2 regions of the Psychrobacillus sp. FSL K6-4615 genome follow, and region 2 is predicted to be linked to the other one. Evidence: riboswitches for the same ligand, from Rfam matches in the RefSeq annotation. Region 2 holds a riboswitch; the other holds the start of a gene.
What was found. A riboswitch is a leader RNA that binds a small molecule or an ion and turns the genes downstream of it on or off. The one in region 2 is predicted to bind FMN.
Positions count from the first base shown of each region.

Region 1: another riboswitch for FMN. It lies ahead of MKX53_RS07290 (ECF transporter S component); the one in region 2 lies ahead of ribE (riboflavin synthase).

Region 1 covers NZ_JBBOYQ010000001.1:1,515,766-1,523,213, reverse strand. Annotated here, with positions in the region: gene MKX53_RS07315 (RecQ family ATP-dependent DNA helicase) at 1-31, opposite strand, end outside; gene MKX53_RS07310 (helix-turn-helix domain-containing protein) at 24-1,058, opposite strand; gene MKX53_RS07305 (ferredoxin) at 1,169-1,417, shown strand; gene MKX53_RS07300 (IS3 family transposase) at 2,006-2,941, opposite strand; gene MKX53_RS07295 (hypothetical protein) at 2,857-3,345, opposite strand; gene MKX53_RS07290 (ECF transporter S component) at 3,574-4,167, opposite strand; FMN riboswitch at 4,321-4,453, opposite strand; gene MKX53_RS07285 (hypothetical protein) at 4,727-5,974, opposite strand; gene sigX (RNA polymerase sigma factor SigX) at 5,967-6,503, opposite strand; gene MKX53_RS07275 (ATP-binding protein) at 6,549-7,448, opposite strand, start outside.
Region 2 covers NZ_JBBOYQ010000001.1:1,352,484-1,359,931, reverse strand. Annotated here, with positions in the region: gene MKX53_RS06415 (glycoside hydrolase family 16 protein) at 39-857, shown strand; gene MKX53_RS06410 (glycosyltransferase family 2 protein) at 878-2,215, shown strand; gene MKX53_RS06405 (SDR family NAD(P)-dependent oxidoreductase) at 2,275-3,060, opposite strand; gene MKX53_RS06400 (DUF3889 domain-containing protein) at 3,217-3,546, shown strand; gene ribH (6,7-dimethyl-8-ribityllumazine synthase) at 3,605-4,072, opposite strand; partial or broken gene ribB (3,4-dihydroxy-2-butanone-4-phosphate synthase) at 4,109-4,696, opposite strand; gene ribE (riboflavin synthase) at 4,709-5,344, opposite strand; FMN riboswitch at 5,485-5,616, opposite strand; FMN riboswitch at 5,819-5,950, opposite strand; gene MKX53_RS06380 (MarR family winged helix-turn-helix transcriptional regulator) at 6,102-6,545, opposite strand; gene MKX53_RS06375 (SDR family NAD(P)-dependent oxidoreductase) at 6,560-7,315, opposite strand.

The DNA.
Region 1 (7,448 bases), 160 kb from region 2:
TGTTCTGAAGAATTTCATTTAATTTATCCATGAATTTGTTCTCCCTTTGTTAGTGCTAAACGTACTTGAAAATAAGTTAGTTCGGGTATTCTATTTTTTATCACAGTAAGCTTTTTCGTATGCAACTCTTTGGATAAATGAAGAATCTTTTCAACTTGCTCACTCGATATAAATGCCGAAACAGAGAAATTTTTATCGGATGAAACTATTTCAATTACATGATCTTCTATTGTGTTAATCTTTAACTTTCTTATTCTAGCTATTTCCTCCATTGTATACCCTTTTTCAAAAAGGCTATTCGTTTTAAAAGCAGAATCTGTGAGAGGAGTGTCTAGATGAATACCTTTTGCTAAAGAAAACAACAAAGGACTAGTATTTATATCAATATTGTCCAATATATTATGTAAGCACTCTAAGAAATTTATCTTTGCGTTCATATCAGTTAAATCATAGTAACGAGACAATTGTTCCCAAGTCAAACCAGTTTTGTTATATCCACTAAGTCGATAAACAAATAATGTCCTGTGTAAATCATTTAACAAAGGACTTTCAAGCAATCGGAATATCTCTTGCTTTATATCATTACTCAAGTTAAATTCACGAAAGTTATGTTGGATGAGGAAGTCTTTGACGAAATTCTGAATAGCCATATCCTTTTGGTTTGGCACAAATTTTTTCTCTTTTGCTTGGAACTGGGACAAAGTTTGGATCACTAAGTCTAATCTTTTCCAAAATAATTGTTCCCTGCCTCTGTATTCCCAGCCATTGAATAGAAACTCTTTACCTTCCCCTACTGTAGCTATTCCTTTTTCTGTAATATAGACGAGTGATTCCTCTACCTGAATTAGTTCACGGTTATGCAACTCATTAATTCCAATATCATAGTCTTCCTTCGATAATTGTGGAAGAATAGAGAAAAAAGCATGAAGTTGAAAATATGTCACATCTTGAATAGTTTGTCCTGATTTTTTACCTTTTAATAAATAATAAGGAGCATTCTCAGAACGTTGTCCGGATAACTTATGTATAATAAATAGTAATATTTGATGAAAATGCATAGGAATACCTCTCTTTTCTGAAGTATTTTGGTTGAAATATAGGGAAAACATCTTTAGAATGAATACGATAGCATATTCGTGTTAGTAGTTATAAAGGAGAGAATATAATAATGGCAAAATATACAATTGTAGATAAAGATACATGTATAGCGTGCGGAGCATGTGGAGCCGCTGCCCCAGATATTTATGACTATGATGATGAAGGTATTGCCTTCGTTATTTTAGATAATAACATGGGTACAACAGAAGTTCCAGAAGAACTAATGGAAGATATGGAAGACGCTTTTGAAGGCTGTCCTACTGATTCTATTAAAGTCGCAGATGAATCATTCGAAGGCGACGCACTGAAATACGAATAGTATATGGAATGGTGGTTGTGACTTTGTCATAATCACCATTTTTCATTCTAATAATATCAGACAAATAGACGCTAGGTCGGTCAATATCCGTTTCAATTGTTTTCGCATGGCTTTGGACAGACTTATTACTATCGTTTGACTGTCTCACCCTTCTACAACATTTAGAAACAGGTAAGGGCGTTTTTAGATAACTAGAGATAAGATACTTTCTTATTCTTAGAGGTGATGGATGACAGTCTAAGTACGCGACATCCTGTCGCAACGACTGCCTGACCCGCATCGTGCGAGCCCGAAGATGCAATTTCGTTCACTCGTTTGCTTCTTTGTTTTTTGGCAACACTTACTATTACTCTTTATTTCCACTAATGTACGTGAAATCTACCTTCTTCATCTATCAATGGAGAAAAATAACATTTAATTCAAAAGTGAATACAAATAACTTTTCCATTTCTAAGATTTTACCACTCTTGTGACTTAAGCGATAAGCTATGTTAAATGTTCTTGTTGGGTACTACTCGTTTATTTGATTGTAGCGCAAGGCGGCGACTCCAGCGGGTAGTGATATGAACCCCAAAAGTTGTACTCTTATTATGCCGCTTTTTCATAGTTTAAGCGATACTCAATGGGGCTCATCCCATTGAGTTTTTGTTTGATGCGTAGCGTATTGTAATATTCAATATAGGTTTCTATTTCTTGCGTCGCTTCTTCTAAAGAGCGAAATGAATTTCGATAGATACATTCATTTTTTAAAATACCAAAAAAACCTTCCATTAAGGCATTATCTAAACAGTTTCCTTTGCGTGACATACTTTGTGACATGTTATAAGGTTTTATCAACTGTTGAAAACGCGGGATTTGATACAGCCAGCCTTGATCCGAATGGATCAATACTTGATCTTGAAGAGATAAATTTGCCCGTTTGATCGCATTTCCAAAAGAATCTTGTATTAGGCCAAAGTTCGGGTTTTGTGTAATAGAATAACCGACAATCTCCCGGTTAAACACATCTAAAAAGGCGGATAAATAAAGTTTATTGCCGGCTACTTTAAATTCTGTTACATCTGTTAGCCATACTTGATTTGGTTTTTCTGTCTCGAAATGACGATTGATTTTATTATTCGCAATCTGACCAACCTCGCCACGGTACGAACGATATTTCTTTGCCTTTTGAACACCATGTAAACCAAGGTCATTCATTAAACGGCGTACCGTTTTATGATTAATAAAAAATCCTTCTTTGCGTAAGGCTAAAACAATTCGACGATACCCGTACAACTCTTTGTGTTGGTAGAATATACGTTCAATCGCTTCTTTTATCGTTGCGTATTTATCTGCCTTCTCTAAGTTCTTCTTATGATAATAGTAAGTTGCTTTTTTTACTTCAGAAACATGTAATAAAATTTGTAGAGGAAATTCATGCCTTAATTCATCAATCACTCTTACTTTCTCTTTGGTTGGGACTTCTTTTTTTCTTGAACTAAGGCATCTAACTTTTTTAAATAAGCATTCTCTGCTCTTAAGTATTCAAGTTCTTCTTGTAATTTTCCGATGTCTGTCATACCTTGTTTCGGCTGCTTTTTCTTCATATCACGACGCTCCCTTTTCAAATAATAGAGCGTCCATTCCTCTTCTGACATGTATTGATGCATCCACTTCCAGATGGTTGCACGACTGGGAATGTTAAAACGACCAGCTACTTTTGAATAAGGTTCAGCTGTCTCTATCATATGTTGTATTACGTGTATTTTAAAAGATTCCTCATAACCTTTACAAGCAGGAGCCATTAATCCTTCCATTCCATGAAATCGATAGATTTCTATCCAACTACTAATAACCATCTTATCGACACCCAGGTCGCGAGCGATTTTTCTTAATGGCATTCCTTTCTCAAAAAAGGCATCAATTACTTCTGCTTTTTTTATGTTCATAACGTGCACCCCCAAGTTAGTTTTAAGTCCAACATTTTGGGTGCACATCATAGCTTGAGCTGAAGACCCCGCGGAAGCGCAGCGAACGAGGAGGCTGAAGCCAAGCCCGCGGAAAGCGTCCGCCTGAAGCGAAAATCAGTATTATCATTCTTTCTTTTCAGCTCCATGAACCAAGTATATTTTCTTTTTAAAAAAAGTTGTTCCTCCTAGTGGAGAAACAACTTTTTGTTAATTTGTATTAGGTTTCATATATGAACTAGTTACTTTATCAAGCAATGGCTTCATTCGTTTGAATAAAACAATCATCACGATCGTTACTAATATACCTTTAATAAGATTAAATGGTAATATACCAAAAATGATCGTATTAAACAAAGCAGTGCCTGTTTCCATAGGGAAATTTAAGAAATAAGCGTACATTGGTAAAAATACATAATAATTTAGTACACTCATCCCAATAGCCATAGAGACTGTACCTGCTCCGAGTCCTGCCATAATGCCTTTGGACGAAGTAACTTTGCGATAAATCAAATACACAGGTGCGATAAACAAGATACTAGTTACAAAGTTAGCCATATGACCAACAGGTACACCAGTTGGACTTCCTGCAAATAACCAATCTAGTACATTTTTTAAAAATGCGACTAAAATTCCTGCAACTGGTCCCATTGTGATTGCAGCGATTAATGCTGGTATATCACTAAAGTCCACCTTTAAATAAGCCGGTAAAACCGGTAATGGAAATGCAAGTAGCATTAAAACAAAAGAAATACTACTCAGCATTGCGACTGCAATAAGCATTCGCGTTTTGCCTTTTAACATAAATCCTCTCTCCTTTTGCGATTCACTCCACAAGAAGAAAGGTTCAGAACGTTTGCATACTTAAAAAATCCCTCGAACTTATAGAAGTTCAAGGGAGAAACAAGGTACACTTTAATAAGCGTATCCGTATAAGCATACGAAAAACGACTGCACCTTCACCTTCTCCCATCCAGACTATACTGTCGGCTTTGGAATTTAACCAAATCAACCTGTTAAGGTTCGCGGGCTGAAGAAATAAATTTCTAATACCGCCGGTCGGGAATTGCACCCTGCCCCGAAGATGAATCAATATTTTGTTGTCCTCCAAGAATATATCTTGAATTAATAACATTTTATCAAATTAAAACAATATATGCAACAGACCTGTTTGCAACTGAGAATACTAGGCAAATTTATGTTATGGGCGATAATAAAAATTTAAGGGCTGTCTCGGATCGCTTATGGGCTGGGCTATCCTCAAGTTTTCTACTAGCAGGATCGTTAATTATAGGTATAGGCCATCACATATATCTTAAAACAAAAATGCCAAGCTTAAGTTAATAAGCATTGGCATTTTTTATTATTGAATTGTTTGCATAGTAAAACCATTTGGCCCCACTGGAACTGGAAGTGGACTAGAAAAATCTATTTCATTCCATTTTTCTTGTACGATATTCTCTAATCGGATAGTTTGATTGAAGCTTGCAGCTGTAAGCGAGAAAGCTTCTATCAAACGAGATGCATCACTTTCATTTAGTGATTCCAAATCTAAAGGCTCATCAAAATGTACAACAAGTCCCTTATCTTCCTTAACTGAATAAGTTACATCATTCGGAATAACAGAAGTATAAATTTCATTTTCAGGATTTTTCATCCCCTGCAATGCTTCTAATAGTGTATTGAAAGTTTTATTGAAGTTTGGTGTTAAATAGGTCACCTGATTAAAAGCCTTATATGCAAAATAATTTACCTTCTGCTCTGTGCCAGTTAACACCAAAGGTTCATCTATAGTCCCTACTTGATCCCATTCGATTGGGGATCCATCTTCATTTACTCTTAAGAACGAATCAAAATCGGTAAAGACCTCATTGATTGAAGAGATGTATGGTACAGCTGTTCCAGGTGCAGAATCGTAACCATGATCTGCTGGTAAGTAATGTTTTAATATTTTACCTTCTGCTCTAAAGTAGCCTTTGTAAGGATGATATTCTTGGAAACCAAGAGAAGTTTCGTCAATCTCCAGAGCATACTGATTATATAATTCTAAGCTACTAGGTTCCATATTTGGAAAATCCGCTTCTATTTTCTCTTGAGGAATGACAATCGTGATTGGTACAGTGAGCGCATTTTCTAATAGAGTAAAATGAAATACCGTTCCATCACCTAAATCCTGCTCATAAACAGAAGTAAAAGTCCGATCAAATGGAGCTATTTCTACATTAGAAGCTAACTTTTCAGACATAGTTGTCATACCAACAGATTCTTCTTCTTTAGCATCCATAGAGGATTCCTCTGGTACTTCTAGAGTTCTCATTTGATCGTCTGCTGTGGTCGATTCTTCGACAGTATCAGCTGTGGAACTCTCATTGTTATTTATATAGGAAGAGACGAGTACGGTTAATAATAATACAGATGCTACAGAAATGATAAATGGTAGCCATTTGTTCATAGACACCTGTATTCGTTTACGTTGCTCAAATTTCTCTTGCGTTTCTATTTTTGACTTAAGCTGCTGGTAAACTTCTTCTTTTGAGCGCTTATCTGTAAACTTGGGCATCTTTTTTAATAGTTCATCTAATTCACGGTCTTCTGCTTTTTTCTCACTCATGATGAACATCTGCCTCCTTTTGCTTATCAGATAATCGCTCACGAAGTGCTTTTATTGCACGATGTTGCGTTGTCTTCACTTTCCCTTCGGACCAATTTAAGATTTCCGATGTTTCTGCAATCGAAAGCTCCTGGAAATACCGCATTATAATAACCATTTTCTGATCTCCCGTACAATCATCCAACGCAACTAATAATGTTCTCATCTCATCATTGAGCTGCACTAAATCTTCCGGTAGCATATCTGAAGATGCAAGTTGCATCGTTTCCCAGTCAAATGAGTCAAATAATCTCTTTTTCCGGACAGCTTGTTTTCTAAAATGGTCAATTGCTATGTTTTTGGCTATTGAGAATAACCATGTTTTTTCTGAACTTTTCCCCTCGAAGCTACTATAAGCTCTGAGTACTCGTACATATACTTCTTGGACCAAGTCTTCCGCAGTTTGTCTATTTTTCACCAAATATATGAGAAACTGAAAAACATCTTGATGATAGGTATCATACAAGCGGTGGAAAACGGAGTCATTCATATGCTCCCCCCGTTCTATCAATTAGTCGTTTCAAGTAAGTATTTGTTACACAGCTTCTATTGGCAATTTAATGATAAAGGATGTTCCTATCCCTATTTCGCTTTCCGCTGATAACACACCATCATGTCGTTCTACTATGTTTTTAGCAATAGCCAATCCTAAGCCTGTGCCACTTTTTCCCCTTGTTCTGGCTTTATCTGCTTTATAAAAACGTTCAAATACATATGGAAGATCTTCTTTCGGAATCCCATACCCTGTGTCGATAACCTTTATAACGAACTGTGCGTCTGTCCTACTCAATTGCACGGTAACAGAACCATTTTCTGGAGTATGTCTAAGTGCATTATCGATTAAATTGGTTAGTACTTGCTCCATACGATCCTCATCTAGATGCATGGATAAGTTTTCTGTCAGGTTATGTTCAAAGTACAAGCCAATATCTTTTTCTTTAGCAGCCTGGTCAAATTTTTGCGTAATTCTTTCAATTGTCGGAATGACTAGAACGTTCTCTTTATATATACTAAGATATCCTGACTCTAAGCGTGCTAAATCTAACAATTCGGTTACTAATCTTCCCATTCGCTTAGATTCATCATATATAATACGCATCATTTCATTTTTGTCTTCTTCCGTGGTCACTACATTATCGATTATTGCTTCTGAATACCCATGAAGCATCGAAATAGGAGTTCTTAACTCATGTGAAACGTTCGCGATAAAATCTGATCTCATTTTATCTAAACGATGTTGTTCCGTCATATCACGAAGCACGATTACTGCTCCTCGAACGACATTTCCACTAGAATATAAAAGGCTTATAGATGCTGCAAAATAGGATCCTTTAATCTCTAATTCTTCGTCAAACTCTTCTTTTACTTCAAACACATATTCCAATAAGTGCTGGAGCTCAGCAGGAAGTTTAGAATCTTCTGTTGCTTCCAAACT
Region 2 (7,448 bases):
TTCCTTATTTATGAATATACTTCACCTAGAAGAAGGAAGTGAGGTCTATTAAATACTTAATTCTTATATTTGTTATTTGTTTATATGGCTGTAGCGAGCAATATACAAATCCCCCGAGTCAAGACTCTGTTGAAAATCAATTGATACAAGTATCCAAAGAGGATTTCTCAACGGAGGACATACCAAAATATGAATATTATGCAAAACAAGGTTGGACTCTAACATTTCAAGATGAGTTTGATGATTTAGAAGTGTCGAGTAAGAAATGGAACAAACTAAATTCAGGTTATAAGGATCATGGTCGTAAGCATCATTATTTACCGGAACAAGTTTCTAGCTCCTCAGGCACTTTAAAATTACAAGTTGATAATAAACCATTTCAAAGTTATCCCTACCGTTCAGGTGCAGTAACTACTCAAGGACTCCACGAACAGCTTTATGGAAAATTTGAGATACGTGCAAAACTACCAGTGGGACAAGGGTTATTACCTGCGATTTGGCTACTACCAACAAACCATGCTGCCTTCCCTGAAATCGATATAGTGGAGATGTTGGGTCAACTTCCTAACGAAATTTGGCATGTCGGTCATTCAGGACCAGGTAAACGTGAATATCAAGTTACCAATATAAATGGAAGTCAATGGCATTTATATACGCTAGATTGGACTAAAGAGGAAATAATTTTTTCGATCGATGAAATTGAAAGATTCAAGATCAAGAATTTTGCCAATACAAGCATGTACTTATTAATGAACGTTACAGTCGGCGGTGTTTGGGTTGGGGACCCAGACAAAGAAACGAAATTCCCCTCATATATGGAAGTAGATTACGTCCGAATTTATTCAAAAAATAATTAATATTAGAAAGTTGGAACAAATTGAGTTATTGGTCTTTTTTATTTACAGCAATCTTCGTACTTTATCTCTTATTACAATTAAAATATATATATAGATCCTTAAAAGTTAAAAAAGCACCCTACATTTCAAATAAAGAGAAAAAAATTACTGTGTTAATCCCTGCATTTAATGAGGCGCTCGTTCTCTTACAATGTCTAGAAAGTTGGAAAAGGTTAAACTACGATAACAAAGAAGCTATATTTATAAATGATGGGTCAACCGATAATACGATGAATGTTTTACATGAGCTACTTGATCTATTAATAGTAGAAAAAGAAATAACCTTAGATAATTCATCCATAAATTTTTCTAGACTCTTTCAAAGTAAAAATTTCCCACAAATTTACGTAATCGATCAACTAAACGGTGGTAAGTCGGCTGCCCTTAATGCCGGTATCTCCATTGCAACTGGAGAAATTGTAATTACCCTTGATGCCGACTCCATATTAGAAAGTGATAGTCTTACTAGAATTAATGAATCATTCTCTGATCCAAAAGTGATTGCTGCTGGTGGTATGGTACAAGTGGGACAAGTAATAAATAGAAGAGGTAATAATTTTTACGGGAAAAATTGGATTATCAAGTATCAATTATCTGGTTATTTATCTTCTTTTTATGTACGGAAAGTAACACAAGCAAAGTTAAATGTATTAGGAGTGGTATCTGGGGCATTCGGAGCTTTTCGTCTATCTATCCTACAACAAATTGGTGGTTTTAAAGATACGCTAGGAGAGGATATGGAAATTACTTTTAGACTTCATAAATTTATTCATGAGCGGAAACTCGGTGAAAAGATGATATTTGTTCCTGAGGCAGTTTGCTATACAGAAGTTCCTGAAGATTTCAAATCTCTATTACATCAGCGAGTTCGTTGGCAAAAAGGTTTTCTAGATTGTATTAATCTATATAAAAAAGATTTTTTTACCAAACTAAGTAAAAGGTTCTCCTTTTTTTTATTATTCGAATCCATTGTACTTAGCATTTTAGGGATAATCACAATTTTTATATTACCAATTACCTTATATTTAGGGAATGTATCTCCATTTACCATTGTATTGCTTATTACTGCATGGTCTAGTGAATTCATTTTAAGATTAGTAGCGGTTCAACGCGCTGGACATTTTGGTTATACCTTTTCTTCTAAGCAGTGGTTAAAAATTATATTATTTACTATTTGGGAGTCTGTAACTTATCGCTTGCTGGATACCTTTTTCTTCTTTTATGGATCCATCCTTTATATTTTCGGTAATCGCCATAATTGGCATAAACTCCAAAGAAACGGATCTGTCATCTACTCCGAATTGGAACCTGTAAGATGACCTATCTTCATTAAACCCGAATGGCCCTATAGGGGTTCCCATTCGGGTTCTTTTTTTATTTAAAGCGTCCCACCAGATCCACCATCAATATTAACAGATGTTCCCGTTACATAAGACGCGGCATCTGACACTAAAAAAGTAATGACATTTGCTGCTTCTAAAGTTTCACCAATTCGCTGAAGTGGAATCGTTGGACCAACTACATTTTTAGAATATTCTTCCCAAGTAAGTTCTGGAGCTTCTTTTTTCCACTTCAATTCGATTTGGTTGCTTCTAATAAGGCCAATACATACTGTATTAACTCGGATATTATCTTTTCCCAAATCTTTGCTCATCGCTTTAGTCAATGCCATTCCAGCTGCTCGACTAACAGTTGTTGGCAGCGAACTAGCAGGAGGTGTTTTTCCTAATACTGCTGTTACGTTTACAATTGCTCCTCCGCCCACTTTTCTCATATAGGGTATTGCAGCTTTTGACGTATGTATAGCTCCAAATAATTTTAAATCTAAATCTGTTTGCCACAAATCTGTTTCCACTGATTCAAAAGGGTTTGCAGAAGAAGTACCAGCATTATTAACTAAAATATCAATACGTCCATAATGATCTACTGTTTTTTGAATAATTTCTTTGCATGCTTCTTCTTTGGTAATATCCGCAGGAACAATAAGTACTTGTACCCCTGTTTCACTATTAATAAATGCCGCAGCCTCTTTTAATTGTTCTTCTCCTCGAGCACAAAGAGTTACCTTAGCCCCTTCTTGCACTAATTGTAAAGCTGTTTGTAAACCTATCCCTTTACTTGAGCCCGTAACGATTGCTACTTTTCCTGCTAATCCTAATTCCATTATGTTACCCCCTCTAATTCAAATCATGTTCTTCTTTCATTATATTACAATTTTATATTTTGTCAGAATTATTGCTCTCCTCATTAGGAATCAAAATAACGATAGAATGATTTCTTTTGAATGACACATTCTAAAGGAAAGGAGAAGTGATGAATTATGCAAAAACTAGTTATCGAACTTACCATTATAGCTTCTATGCAGACATTAACAACATATATACCTAAAACCGCTCCTACTCATCAGGAAACCCCTGCCTATGCTAAATGGGGACAAGTTGCTGTAAAAGAAACTCAATCCAAATTTCCCCATGCAAGTATAATTGACTACCTTTATGAAGGAAGTGAACCGAAAGAAAATTCTACCATTGAAAAGTTCCGTCTAAGGTTAAAAGAGAGTGATAAAGAATTTGGAGTCTCTGTTAAAATTGAATATTTTACTGATACTAATGAATTGATCCATGTTCAAATCCATGAAGTTTCAGATTAATTGTTTATACTTTTCCTCTTGTTTCTAAGTCATTTCTAGATATTAAGTAAGTCAATTATCACGACATGACCTTTAACAGATTTGCCATCTCAATTGCAGAGACGGCTGCATCGTATCCTTTGTTTCCAACCTTTGTACCTGCCCGTTCAATAGCTTGTTCTATAGATTCTGTAGTGACGATACCAAAAATAACTGGTACTCCAGTTTGTAAACCTACTTGTGCAATTCCTTTTGCTGCTTCGTTGCAAACATAATCATAGTGTGTCGTTGAACCTCTGATTACTGTACCAAGACCAATGATTGCATCGTATTTTTGGGAATCCGCCATTTTTTTTGCAATAAATGGTACTTCAAACACACCAGGAACCCAAGCAACTTCAATACTTTCTTCAACGACACCATGACGTTTTAACCCATCTATTGCACCGTCAACTAGTTTTGCATTGATGAAATCATTAAAACGTCCGACAACAATACCTACTTTCAAATCTGTTCCGATTAAATTTGCTTCGATTGTTTTTACCATCTTATTCTCTCCTCAGCTAGCTTTAATATTTATTAAATACCTTGATAGTTCTTCGATTGTGACAATCTTTAATTGATATTGTTTGGCAAGTTCCAGTAAATCTGGTAAGCGTGCCATTGAACCATCATCGTTCATTATTTCGCAAATTACACCTGATTTAGCTGATGCACAAAGCATGGCAAGGTCAACTGCAGCTTCCGTATGACCTCGTCTTTCCAGTACACCACCTGGCTTTGCGATTAGCGGAAAGACATGTCCTGGTCGTTTAAACTGTTGTGCCTTTGCTTGTGGCTTAATGACTTGTAACATCGTCTCTGATCGATCAAACGCACTTATGCCCGTTGAAGTGTTTTCATGATCAATCGACACAGTAAATGCAGTTTGATGAGAATCTGTATTATTAGAAACCATCGGATGTAATTGCAATACCTCTGCGATTTCTTCATGAATAGGCATACAAATCAATCCTCGACCATACTTAGCCATGAAATTGATGTTTTCTGGTGTTGCAAATTCTGCTAAGCAAAGGAAATCACCTTCATTTTCACGGTTTTCATCATCTACTAAAATAATAAGCTTTCCTTGTGTTAAATCTGTAATTGCTTCTTCTATCGTATTTAGCATGCTAATTTCTCCTTAAAAACCGTTCTGCTGTAAAAAGTCCTGGGTGATAGTCGATTCACTTTTCTTTGTACTAAATTGATGCACATACTTCCCTAGCATGTCACCTTCGATATTAACGAGTTCACCCGCTTTTTTCATGCCTAGAACTGTTTCCTTATTTGTGTGGGGAATTAATGAAACTGTTACCGTCGACTTATTTATAGCAAAAATAGTTAAACTTGTTCCATCAATCGTTATAGACCCCTTTGGAATACAAAAGTGACTTGCCTCTTCTGGTACTATAATATCGATATACACTGCATTTGCTGCATGGCGCTTTTTCAATATGGTACCCACACCATCCACATGTCCTGTAACGAAATGTCCACCGAATCGACCGTTTGCCGCTAATGCTCTTTCTAAATTGACAACTGAACTGCTATTTAATAATTTTGTTGTAGTTGCATAAAACGTCTCTGGCATAACGTCCACTGTAAATTCAAATCTTGAAAATGCGATTACTGTTAAACAGATACCATTCACTGCAATACTATCACCTAATTTGATGTCCTCTAAAATTCGTTTTGCTCGGATAATAAGTTGCATACTGCTAGCAGATGTTTGTACGTTCTTAATGGTGCCAAGCTCTTCAACAATTCCTGTAAACATCGTATCCTCCTTATTAGTAAGTACTTTTAGATGGAATCTAAAGCCTACTTCAAACAAAAACCTCCGTACACATAAGTGTCGGAGGGAAATTAGGTAGATTCAAATAAGCCTTTTGTGTTTTTCTCTCAAAAAGCATTGAACTACTCCTTCTCCCATCCAGACTATAACTGTCGGCTTTGGATTTTCACCAAATCATGCGTTTTACGGCTCACAGGCTTTGAGATTTCTCTCTTACTGTCGATTGGGAATTTCACCCGACCCCGAAGGATAGTTATTCAATTTTAAAAAGTAGAAGCGCCTATGCTCGCGGGATCATGTCCCAACAAACTGACTTACCCAGATTTGTTGGCACCGACAAACGCTATAGCTAGACATTAAAAAACGCACCCAAATTTATGGATGCGAGAGAAGTCATACTTTAATAAGCCTTTTGTTCCTTTTTTAGCATAACTAAAAAACCTCCAAATAGGCAACTTTCTCCTTCTCCCATCCAGACTTTAACTGTCGGCTTTGGATTCTCACCAAATCATGCGTTTTACGGCTCACAGGCTTTGAGATTTCTCTCTTACTGTCGATTGGGAATTTCACCCGACCCCGAAGGAATGTTATAAAATTGTTCTTAGCATAACAATTTCATATCTTAATTGCAAGGAGTTGAGTACTTTTACATTATACAAAAGGATTTTGAAAAACATAAAAAGCTAAGAACCTCTTATGTTGAGGGTCTTAGCTAACTTTTCTCTAAAAAATAATTAGATCATGATGATGACAATCTTTTATTTTTCATACTGTTTAATACTTTTTGCTGTATGTACAAATACTGATCTAATTCTTCCACAGTCAACTCTTCAAATAACTCCACAAATATTTCTTCGCCAATCTTTTGTGCTTCCATTAAAGCAGATCGCCCTTTTTCTGTAATCTGAAGATGGATCGTCCGGCGATCTTCTTCACTATACAGTCGTTCCGCTAATTCAAACTTCACTAGCTTGCTAGAAATATTTGTGATTGCTCCTTTTGTATACCCTAAGGTCTCTGCTAAACCACTTTGCATTACCGGACCATTTGCACGTAATTGAGCTAGTACCAAAATTGCAGATATTCCTACTGGAAATTCAAATTTAGAAGAGAATTTAACTATATTTTCGTTTGAGATTATTTCAGTTGCATGAATCAATTTAAATAAATTTGTTTTCTCCATACTAATTCCTTCTATTAACGCAACATGATGGATCCACCATCAACCATCATCGTTTGACCTGTAATATATCTTGAATCCTCACTAGCTAAAAATACTGCTACACGTCCAATATCCTCTTCTACTTCACCGAAACGACCCATCGGTATTTTACTTAGTACTGCTTTATAATATTCAGGTTGAGCTTTTGCCCATGCTTGTACTCCCTCTGAGTTAGCAACTGGACTGATAATATTCACATTAATACCAAAACGACCCCATTCGTTTGCAGCGACACGTGATATCCCACGAATTGCTTCTTTAGCAGCAGCATATGCTCCTTGAGTTTCATGACCAGCCAATCCTGCCCCTGAAGCAAAGTTAATAATATTTCCTTTTGTTTCTTTTAAGTAAGGCAGTGCAGCCTGCATTAAATAGAATGTTGGATAGAATCCAGTCCCAAATGATAGATCAAGATCCGCTTGTGTAATATTCTCAATCATTAATTGTTTTGATGCATGTGCATTATTTACAAGTACATCCAACTTACCATAGTTATCAACTATTGTTTTAATGATATTTGGTAAGTTTTCGCGATCCATAAGATCTGCTTTTAAAAACATTGATCTTGGGGAAATTTCTTGTAGTAATTTCTCACTTGCTTTACCTGTCTCCTCATTCACATCTACAATTGCAACGATTGCGCCTTCTTTAGCCATTGCTTTTGCCATCCCAAATCCAATTCCACCAGCACCACCAGTAATGATTACAACTTTATCTTGAAGTTTACTCATCTTTAACACTCCTTTTTCTCTAATGATTTCTAATTTAGTTTAACACTAAACAATTTAACAATAAACTAATATGGTTTATCTATTTTAAAGTTCTATAACTTTTAAATAATCATAAAATACATAGATTCTAAAT